Regions from separate parts of the Rhizomicrobium palustre genome, predicted to be linked through region 1. Evidence: riboswitches for the same ligand, from Rfam matches in the RefSeq annotation. Region 1 holds a riboswitch; the other holds the start of a gene.
What was found. Region 1 has a riboswitch for glycine ahead of FHS83_RS02130 (L-serine ammonia-lyase). Riboswitches for the same ligand answer to the same signal wherever they lie in the genome.
Positions count from the first base shown of each region.

Region 1 (4,814 bases):
TGGCGGGCGAGATCAGCTGCGAGTTATCGCCTTTGTATTGGCTGGTGGCGTTTTCCTGCGCTGGCGGTGGGAAACGCCAGGTGGGATAGATCAGCGCGTCGAGTTCGGCGCCATCCATCGCCGCTTCCACATCCTTCAGGAAAGCAGCTCGGCCTGGATGATCCAGCATATAGGGGCAGGTCGTGCCGGGGTCGGATTTGGAATTCTTCAGAAAGCGTTTGAAGTCGTATTCGTTTTGCGGCGCGTAAAGCCCAGCCTGATACACGCTTTCCACGTCCTTTACCTTGGAGGGGGAATGCGCCTTGGCGAGTGTGGTGTTCACGTCAAACGCGAAGCGCGAACAATAATACCCGTCGTTGAGATGAATCTTGAGATTGGGAATTTCCACCGCTTCGACAATCGTGGCCCCTGCGGCTTTAAGCTCTTCGATGGCGCGGTTGAAGGTGGCCAGCACTTTGGGATCGGTGTCCTCCACCGGCGCCAGGGCGCGCAACACACCGATCCGCGCGCTCTTCAAGGCGTCCCGTTTGAGGAATTTTATGTACTCAACCTTGGCGCGGGCAGCTGGATTTTGGGTGATCGAATCCGCGCCATCTTCACCGCTGATGATGCTCAGAATGCGGGCATTGTCTTCCACGCTGCGGGTCATGGGGCCTGCGGTATCGCGATCAAGCTCCAAGGGGATGATACCGCTGCGGCTGACAAGGCCGAGGCTTGGGCGCATGCCAACCAGGCTCGTAAAGGATGATGGTCCGCGTACGGAATTTCCGGTGTCGGTGCCAAGCCCTGCCAAGCCGAAGCTCGCCGCTATACCGCTGGCCGTTCCCCCTGATGAACCTGCGGGCGTACGCGCGCGGTCATAGGCGTTGGCGGTAACGCCATAGGACGAACTCACCGTATTGCGCGGGCTGAAGGCCCATTCGGCCATATTGGTCTTGGCAAGAATGATTGCGCCGGCCGCTTTCAGGCGCTGAATGATCGCTGCATCCTGGGCCGGAAAATTATCGAGCAGCGCTTTTGATCCGGCGCTGGTGGGAAAGCCGACCGTATCGATATTGTCTTTGACCAGAAGCGGTACGCAGAAGAGCGGCTTCGTATTGCGCAAGCTTTGCGGCTCTTCATCCAGCTTGCGCGCATCCTCCAAAGCAGCCTGATTGATCAGGGCGATGGTGTTCAGCTTAAGCGGCTTGTCATATGCCTCAATTCTGCGCAGGTACGCTTTAACTACACGCACGCAAGTTGTGCGCTTTTCGGCGATGGCGTGTTGAATGTCTTGGATGCGCCCTTCGGTCACCAGGGCGTCGGTATTCATTGCTGCTTCTGCGGCCCGCGCGCCAAAGATGCTTAAGCTCACATAAACGGCCACGCTGGCGATCTGGCGAAGCGTCATCAACTCACGATCCTTTTATAGGCGTGATGAAAAACAGAGCGTCCTTGCGTTGCACCACCGATTGACAAAAAATACAAGCACGGCAATATCGCGACCGCTGACGTGGGAGAGACCGGTGTAAGCCCGGCGCCGAAGGAGCAACCGCCCCGGAAACTCTCAGGCAAAAGGACCACGCAGCAAAGAGACTTCTGAAAAGTGGCGCCTCAGCGTCCGCCGACGGGATAACGATCTCAGGCAAACAGACAGAAGGGGCACGACATGCTGATCATCAGCAAAGGGGCGTGCATATGAGTGTTGTACCGGCCGATCCGAAACTGTGCCCGCCGCTCAGTGTGGTGGATCTGTTCACCATCGGCATAGGGCCATCAAGTTCCCATACCGTTGGTCCGATGCGTGCGGCTTGTGCTTTCGCGGTGATGGCGCTGGAAAAAGGCACGCCGACCGGCATTCTCTGTGAGCTTTATGGCTCGCTCGCCCTCACCGGAAAAGGCCATGGCACCGATATCGCGGTGATGCTGGGGCTCGGTGGCTGGCTGCCGGAAAAAGTGGATCCCGCCGCCACGCCGCAGATGATCGCGCATATAAGGGAAGTAAACACGCTGCTTTTGGGCGGTAAGGCCGAGATCGCTTTCGATCCTTCCAAGGATATCAAGTTTCACAAAGGCAAGTTTTTACCGGGTCATGCCAATGCGGTGCGCTTCACCGCGCGCTATGCTGATCGTTCCGAGGTTGCGCAGACCTACTTCTCTATCGGCGGGGGAGCGATCCTCGCTAAGGGGCAGGCGCCGGTGGTGTCCAATGCCACCGTGAAATATCCCTTCACCTCAGGCGCCGAGCTGCTCGCCATCGGGCGTGAGCATTTGCTTTCGATCGCCGACATCGTGTGGGCGAATGAGGAAACCTGGCGCGCCAAAAGCGAGACGGTGGAGTTCATCGATTCCGTGCGTGCCGCGATGATGGCCTCTATCGATGCAGGCTGCCGCGCGGAAGGCGAGCTGCCGGGCGGCTTGAAAGTGCGCCGCCGCGCCAAGGCGCTGCATTTGAAGCTTCTGGCGCGCGGGCCACGCACCGAGCCGTCGCAGGTATTCGAATGGGTCAGCCTCTATGCGCTTTGCGTGAACGAAGAGAACGCGGCGGGCGGGCGTGTGGTCACTGCGCCAACCAATGGGGCAGCCGGTATTCTGCCCGCCGTGCTCAAATATTATGAGACCTTCATCGGCACCGCGACGGCGGAAGGCTCGCGCACTTTTCTAATGGCTGCGTCCGCCATCGGCTTTCTCTATCGCTCGCGCGCCTCCATTTCCGCCGCCGAGATGGGCTGTCAGGGTGAGGTTGGGGTGGCCTGTTCCATGGCGGCCGCTGGGCTTGCCGCGGCACTTGGCGGAACGAATGAGCAGATCGAAAACGCCGCCGAAATCGGCATGGAACATAATCTCGGCCTGACTTGCGATCCGATTGGCGGGCTGGTGCAAATTCCTTGTATCGAGCGCAACACCATGGGGGCGGTGAAAGCGATCAACGCGGCCTATTTGGCATTGCAAGGCGATGGCAAGCACATCGTCTCTCTGGATGCGGTGATCGAAACTATGCGCCAGACCGGTAACGACATGCGCTCGAAATATAAAGAGACCAGCCTTGGCGGTCTCGCCGTCAACGTCGTGGAGTGCTGATTTAGAGGCGTTTTCGCGAATATTGCCGATCCGAACATTGTGCCAACGACATTTATCGAAAGACACGCCATGCGCCGAATGCTTTCCCTCTTGGCTCTTTTGTCCGTCACTGGCACCGCCAATGCCGCCGCGCCGAAATACCTGCATTTCCCGGATGTGTATGGCGACAAGGTCGTCTTTTCTTATGCTGGTGATCTTTGGCTCTCGAGTACCAAGGGCGGCAAGGCGGTGCGTCTCACCTCAGGCGCTGGCGCCGAGCTTTTCGCGAAATTCTCGCCGGATGGAAAATGGATCGCTTTCACCGGCCAATATGGCGGTGATGAGCAGGTCTATGTCATTCCGGCAGAAGGCGGCGCGCCGCGTCAGTTGACTTTCCAGCCTTCCATGGGGCCGCTCGATCCGCGCCAAGGCTATGACAACCGCGTCAATGGCTGGACGCCGGATGGAAAATCGGTGCTCTTCCGGTCCTTGCGCGATCAGCCCGGGCCGATTGACGGGCGGCTTTACACCGTTGCGCTCAGCGATGGCAAAGTCATCGCGCTGCCGATGTATCGCGCGGGCAAGGGTGTCTATGCGCCGGATGGAAAGAGCCTCTTGTTCTCGACGCTCTCCACCGATTTTCGTACCTGGAAGCATTACGAAGGCGGGCTCGTCCAGCATCAGTACATCCTGGATTTCGGCACCAAGAAGCTGACCCAGCTTCAGAACAACAAGCGCTCCGATACCGATGGTGTCTGGAACAGCCGCGGTATCTTCTTCCTGTCAGAACGCGATGGAAGGGCGAACCTCTATCGCTACGATCCCGCTACCTCAGCCGCCACCGCTGTAACGCACTTTACCGACGCCGATGCGAAATTTGCCAGCGGCGACGCGGCCGGAAAGATCGTCTTCGAGCTCGAAGGGGCCATCCATCTTTATGACGCGACCACCGGCACGGAAACTGCGCTGAATATTGACGTGCCTGCCGAAGATACGCTGGTCCGCCCGCATGTGGTCAATGTTTCGCGCCAGATCGAGCAATCGGCGCTGTCGCCGAAGGGCCAGCGCGTGCTGTTCGTCGCGCGCGGCGATATCTTTGTCAAAACAACCGCGGAAGACGGCGCGGTGTTGAACCTGACCCACAGCTCCAACGCGCATGAGCGCGAGGCTGCCTGGTCGCCCGATGGCAACTCGATTGCGTTCGTCTCGGATGCCAGCGGCGAGGAAGAAATCTGGACGGTGGATGCAAGCGGAACTGCGCCTGCGCACCAGCTCACCCATGGCAGAAAAACCCGCTATTACGAGCCAAAATGGTCGCCCGATGGGCGCAAACTCGCGGTGATGGATGATCGCGGCAATCTCGTGATGGTGGATCGCGCCAGCGGTGCCAAAACCGTCATCGGTACTACCAAGGCCTGGTATGCGCGCCAATATGAATGGTCGCCGGATAGCCGCTATCTCGCTTATGCGCAGATTCAGCCCAGCGACATGATGGCGATCCAGATTTGGGATTCGTCCAGCAACAAGACCGAGCTCGTCACCGATCCGCAATATAGCTCTTTCCAGCCCGCCTGGTCGCCGGATGGCAATTATCTCTGGTTCCTCTCGGTGCGCGACGTCAATCTGCAGATCGCCGAGACGGAATGGAATTTCGCGGCCAACAAGCAGACGCGTGTGTTTGCCTTGGCCCTGCAGGAGAACGCGCCGCCGCTCTTTTCCGCGCCCAGCGGCAACGAAGAGGCACAAAAGGATAAGCAAGCCAAAGCCGCGCCGAT
Region 1 covers NZ_JAASRM010000001.1:488,736-493,549, reverse strand. Annotated here, with positions in the region: gene FHS83_RS02135 (amidase) at 1-1,390, opposite strand, end outside; glycine riboswitch at 1,484-1,572, shown strand; glycine riboswitch at 1,573-1,646, shown strand; gene FHS83_RS02130 (L-serine ammonia-lyase) at 1,678-3,060, shown strand; gene FHS83_RS02125 (S41 family peptidase) at 3,130-4,814, shown strand, end outside.

Region 2 (4,814 bases), 2.6 Mb from region 1:
CTATGTCGAAGGATGCCCGTCTGGGTGCGCCGGAGACCGGCATCGGCAAGACGATGGTGATCGATTACGGCGGCCCGAATGTCGCCAAGCCCATGCATGTCGGTCATCTGCGTTCGGCGATCATCGGCGACAGTCTGAAACGGCTGTTCCGCGCCAATGGCTGGAAGGTCGTCGGCGACGTTCATCTCGGCGATTGGGGCCTGCAAATGGGCCAGCTGATCTCCGAAGTGGCCTTGCGCGGTATCGCGCCGATCTATTTCGACGAGGCTTTCACCGGCCCTTATCCGGAAGAATCGCCCGTCACCATGGATGATCTTGAGGTCCTCTATCCGGCAGCGTCAGCGGCCTGCAAAGCCGATGAAGCGCGGCTCGAACTGGCCCGCAAAGCCACCGCCGAATTGCAGGGCGGGCGTCCCGGTTATGTCGCGCTGTGGAAGCATTTCTTCGCGGTGTCCGAGAAGGGCCTCAAGCGCGAATATGCCAGCCTCGGCGTCGAGTTCGATCTTTGGAATGGCGAAGCCAGCGTCGATCCCATCATCCCGCCGATGGTCGAGGATTTGAAGGCGCGCGGTCTTGCGGAAGAAAGCCAAGGCGCGCTCGTCGTGCAGGTTGCCGAGCCCGGCGACAAAAAAGAAATGCCGCCGCTGATCCTTTTGAAGTCGGATGGCGCGGTACTCTACGGCACCACCGATCTGGCGACCATTGTCGATCGCGTGAAGGAGCTGGACCCGAACCTCATTCTCTATGTGGTCGATCAGCGCCAGCACGGCCATTTCGAGCAGGTTTTCCGCGCCGCCAAGAAGGCCGGTCTCGCGGGCAAGGCCGAGCTGGAACATGCCGGTTTCGGCACCATGAACGGCGCCGACGGCAAGCCCTTCAAGACCCGTGCGGGCGGGGTGATGAAGCTGTTCGATCTCATTGCCATGACCACCGAGGAGGCCAGGAAGCGTCTTACGGAAGCGGGCATCGGTGCCGATTATCCCGAAGCCGAGAAAGAAGACATCGCTCAGAAGGTGGGCGTGGCGGCGCTGAAATTCGCCGATCTCTCCAATTACCGCCTGACGGACTACATTTTCGACCTCGAGCGTTTCACCAAATTCGAGGGTAAGACCGGCCCGTATTTGCAGTACGCGGCGGTGCGCATCCGTTCGATCCTGCGCCGCGCGGCGGAAGAGGGGCTGATCGGTACCGCGCCGGTGATCCGCTCGCCGGAAGAGCGCGCGCTGATGTTGCAGATCCTGGCGCTTCCCGATGCGATGGAAGCCGCCGAGGAAAAGCGCGCCCCGAACATCCTCTGCGAGTATGTGTTCACGCTCGCCCAGGCCTTCAGCCGCTTTTACGCTGAACACCACGTCATGAGCGAGCATGACGAGGAAAAGCGCCTCTCGCGCCTCGGCCTTTGCGGCCTGACGCTGGAAACTCTGACCAAAGTCCTGGATTTGCTCGGGATCGAAGTTCCGGAGCGGATGTAAGTCCTGTTTCCCTCTCCCCTTGAGGGAGAGGGCACAAAATCTTGCACTTAGCCGAGTGCAAGATTGGCCGAGCCTATGCGATCCGAGGCTAAGTGCTAGATTTTGCGGGTGAGGGGTCACTATCGCGGCACTCACCCCTCACCTGAAAAATCATCGGGGTTAGCGCCGCGCCTCTTTGTTCCTTTCGACCAGTCATGCGGCGCGCCCCTAACCCCGTGATTTTTCTTCCTCTCCCTCAAGGGGAGTGGGGAACTGGCGAAGGGTGGGGGATAACTTTCCTGCCGCAAAAACAATCACTGCCTTCTCGTTGACACTCCATCCCCCCCTCGTGATACTTCCCCCCAACGCAAGGCCCCGCCGGGAGGCGCCGGTTTTGTGGTGAGCAAACGATCCCTCGCGGGAGACGTTTTCCTTCTGCCAAGGCAGACAGTTCCAGCCCTCGCGTTCTGCGAAGGCCGACTTGTCGGGCCGAAGCCGAAGGCGAAGGCCGAAGGAGCAACCGCCCCGGAAACTCTCAGGCAAAAGGACCGCGAAGGGGATGAACTTCTGGAAAGCAGATGCGCGTTCAGCGTGTCTCACCGAAGGGGTAACCCCGATCCGCCAAGCGGTCAGGGGGAAATCTCTCAGGTCCAATGACAGAGGGGCGCGGATTCCGCGAGGACGCGGAAGGCGCTCATCTCAAACGTCATTGGGCCTTTATGACCGACGCTGAAGCCTTACGCCGTACGCCGCTCTATGCATTGCATGTGGAGCTTGGCGCCAAACTCGTCCCCTTCGCGGGCTATGAAATGCCGGTGCAGTATCCGGCTGGTATCCTGAAAGAGCATCTGCACACCCGCGAGAAAGCCGGGCTGTTCGATGTCTCGCATATGGGCCAGGCCTTCCTGCATGGCGCCAATCCCGCCGCCGCGCTCGAGAAGCTGGCGCCGTCGGATTTCATTGGCCTCAAAGAAGGTCAGCAGCGCTATGGCCTGCTCCTCAATGCTGAAGGGGGCATCAAGGACGACTTCATGGCCTCGCGGCTGGCAGGCGAGAGCGCGATGTATCTCGTCGTCAACGCCTCCATGAAGGACAGCGACTTCGCCCATATCTCCCGCGAGCTGGCGGGCGAGGTGGCGCTGGAACAGCGTCCCGACCGTGCCCTTCTGGCCCTGCAAGGCCCGGCCGCGGGTGCGGTGCTGGAAAAGCTCTCGCCCGGCATCGACAGCCTGACCTTCATGCGCGTGCGCCGCGCCGTAGTGGCAGGTGTGGAGGCCATCGTCAGCCGCACCGGCTATACCGGCGAGGACGGCTTTGAAATCTCCGTCGGCGGCCAGGATGCCGAAAAGCTCGCCCGCGCGCTGCTCGCCGACCCGGATGTGATGCCGATCGGCCTCGGCGCCCGCGATTCCCTGCGCCTCGAAGCCGGTCTTTGCCTCTATGGCCATGACATCGACGAAACCACCGATCCCGCCGAAGCCAATCTCGTCTGGGCCATCGGCAAGCGCCGCAAGACCGAAAAGGGCTTCCCGGCTGCCGACAAGATCATGGAGCGGGTTCTTAACGGCACCGCCCGCAAGCGCGTCGGTATCCGCCCCGAAGGCCGCGCCCCGGCGCGCGAGGGCACCGAGATCGCCGATAAGACCGGCCGTATCATCGGCAAGATCACCTCGGGCGGCTTCGGCCCCAGCCTGAATGCCCCGGTCGCCATGGGCTATGTCGAGTCTGCCTTTGCTGCCGATGGCAGCGAGATCGACCTCATCGTCCGCGGCAAACCCGTCCCGGCCAAAGTGGCCCCCATGCCTTTCGTCCCCAACCGCTACAAGCGAGGAGCCTGACCCATGTCGAAGACCTATTACACGGACCAGCACGAATGGATCCGCGTCGAGGGTGATGAAGGCACCGTCGGCATCACCAGCCACGCCACCGAGCAGCTCGGTGACGTCGTGTTCGTGGAAGTCCCCTCTGTCGGCAAGACCGTCGCCAAGGGTGGCGAGGCCGCGGTGGTGGAAAGCGTCAAGGCGGCGAGCGAAGTCTATTCGCCGGTCTCCGGCACCGTCACGGCGGGCAACAACGACCTCGCCGATGATCCGGCGCGCGTCAATGCCGATCCGGAAGGCGAGGGCTGGTTCTTCAAGCTGAAGCTCTCCAACCCGGCCGAGCTCGATGGGCTGATGACCGCCGAGCAGTATCTCGATTTCGCGAAGGACCACTAATAGATGCGTTATCTGCCGCTGACTAAGGCCGACCGCGCCGCCATGCTCGAGACCATCGGGGTGGTGAGTGTGGACGCGCTTTTCAAGGATGTCCCCAAGGCCGCCGAGGTGCCGGTTTCGGCCTTCGATCTTCCGGATCATCAGGGCGAGCTGGCCGTCGAGCGCAAGCTTGCCGCCATGGCCGCCAAGAGCACGGCGTCGGGTGCGGTGCCGTCCTTCCTGGGCGCGGGTGCCTATAAGCACCACGTCCCGGCAGCGGTGGATCACCTTATACAGCGCTCGGAATTCCTCACCTCCTACACGCCCTACCAGCCGGAAATCAGCCAGGGCACGTTGCAGGTGCTGTTCGAATTCCAAACCCAGGTCGCCATGCTGACCGGCATGGATGTCGCCAATGCCTCGCTCTATGACGGCTCCACCGGTACCGCGGAAGCGGTGCTGATGGCCCAGCGCGTCACCAAGCGGGGCAAGGCGATCCTCTCCGGTGGCCTGCATCCCCAATATGCCGAGACGGTCGAGACCGTCGCGAACCTGCATGGCAGCGTTCTGCGCGCGCCCGCCATTCCGGGTGCCGAAGAAGACCTCGCCAGCCTGGTCGATGATCAGACTGCTTGCGTCGTAGTCCAGACTCCGGACGTGTTCGGGCTGCTGCGGGGTCTTAAGAACATCGCCGAAGCGGTTCATTCTAAAGGTGCTTTGCTGATCGTCGTGGTCACTGAAGTGGTCAGCCTTGGGCTTCTTGAATCCCCCGGCGCGCAGGGCGCCGACATTGTGGTCTGCGAAGGTCAGTCGCTCGGCAATGGGCTGAATTTCGGCGGGCCCTATGTCGGTCTTTTCGCGACCCGCGAGAAATATGTCCGCCAGATGCCGGGCCGGCTCTGTGGACAAACTGTGGATGCCGAAGGCCGCCGCGGTTTCGTCCTCACGCTTTCGACCCGCGAGCAGCACATTCGCCGCGATAAGGCGACGAGCAATATCTGTACGAATTCAGGGCTTTGCGCGCTGGCTTTCACAATTCACCTCAGCCTCTTGGGCGAGGGTGGCTTCACCCGTCTCGCCGCAATCAATCACCAGCGCGCCACCACCCTTGTGGATAAGTTGTTGACGGTTCCGGGGGTGTCACTGGTCACATCGACCTTCTTCAACG
Region 2 covers NZ_JAASRM010000001.1:3,040,032-3,044,845, forward strand. Annotated here, with positions in the region: gene argS (arginine--tRNA ligase) at 1-1,472, shown strand, start outside; glycine riboswitch at 2,009-2,121, shown strand; gene gcvT (glycine cleavage system aminomethyltransferase GcvT) at 2,171-3,289, shown strand; gene gcvH (glycine cleavage system protein GcvH) at 3,293-3,667, shown strand; gene gcvPA (aminomethyl-transferring glycine dehydrogenase subunit GcvPA) at 3,671-4,814, shown strand, end outside.
Region 2: linked by a shared signal. The riboswitch ahead of gcvT (glycine cleavage system aminomethyltransferase GcvT) and the one ahead of FHS83_RS02130 (L-serine ammonia-lyase) in region 1 are both predicted to bind glycine.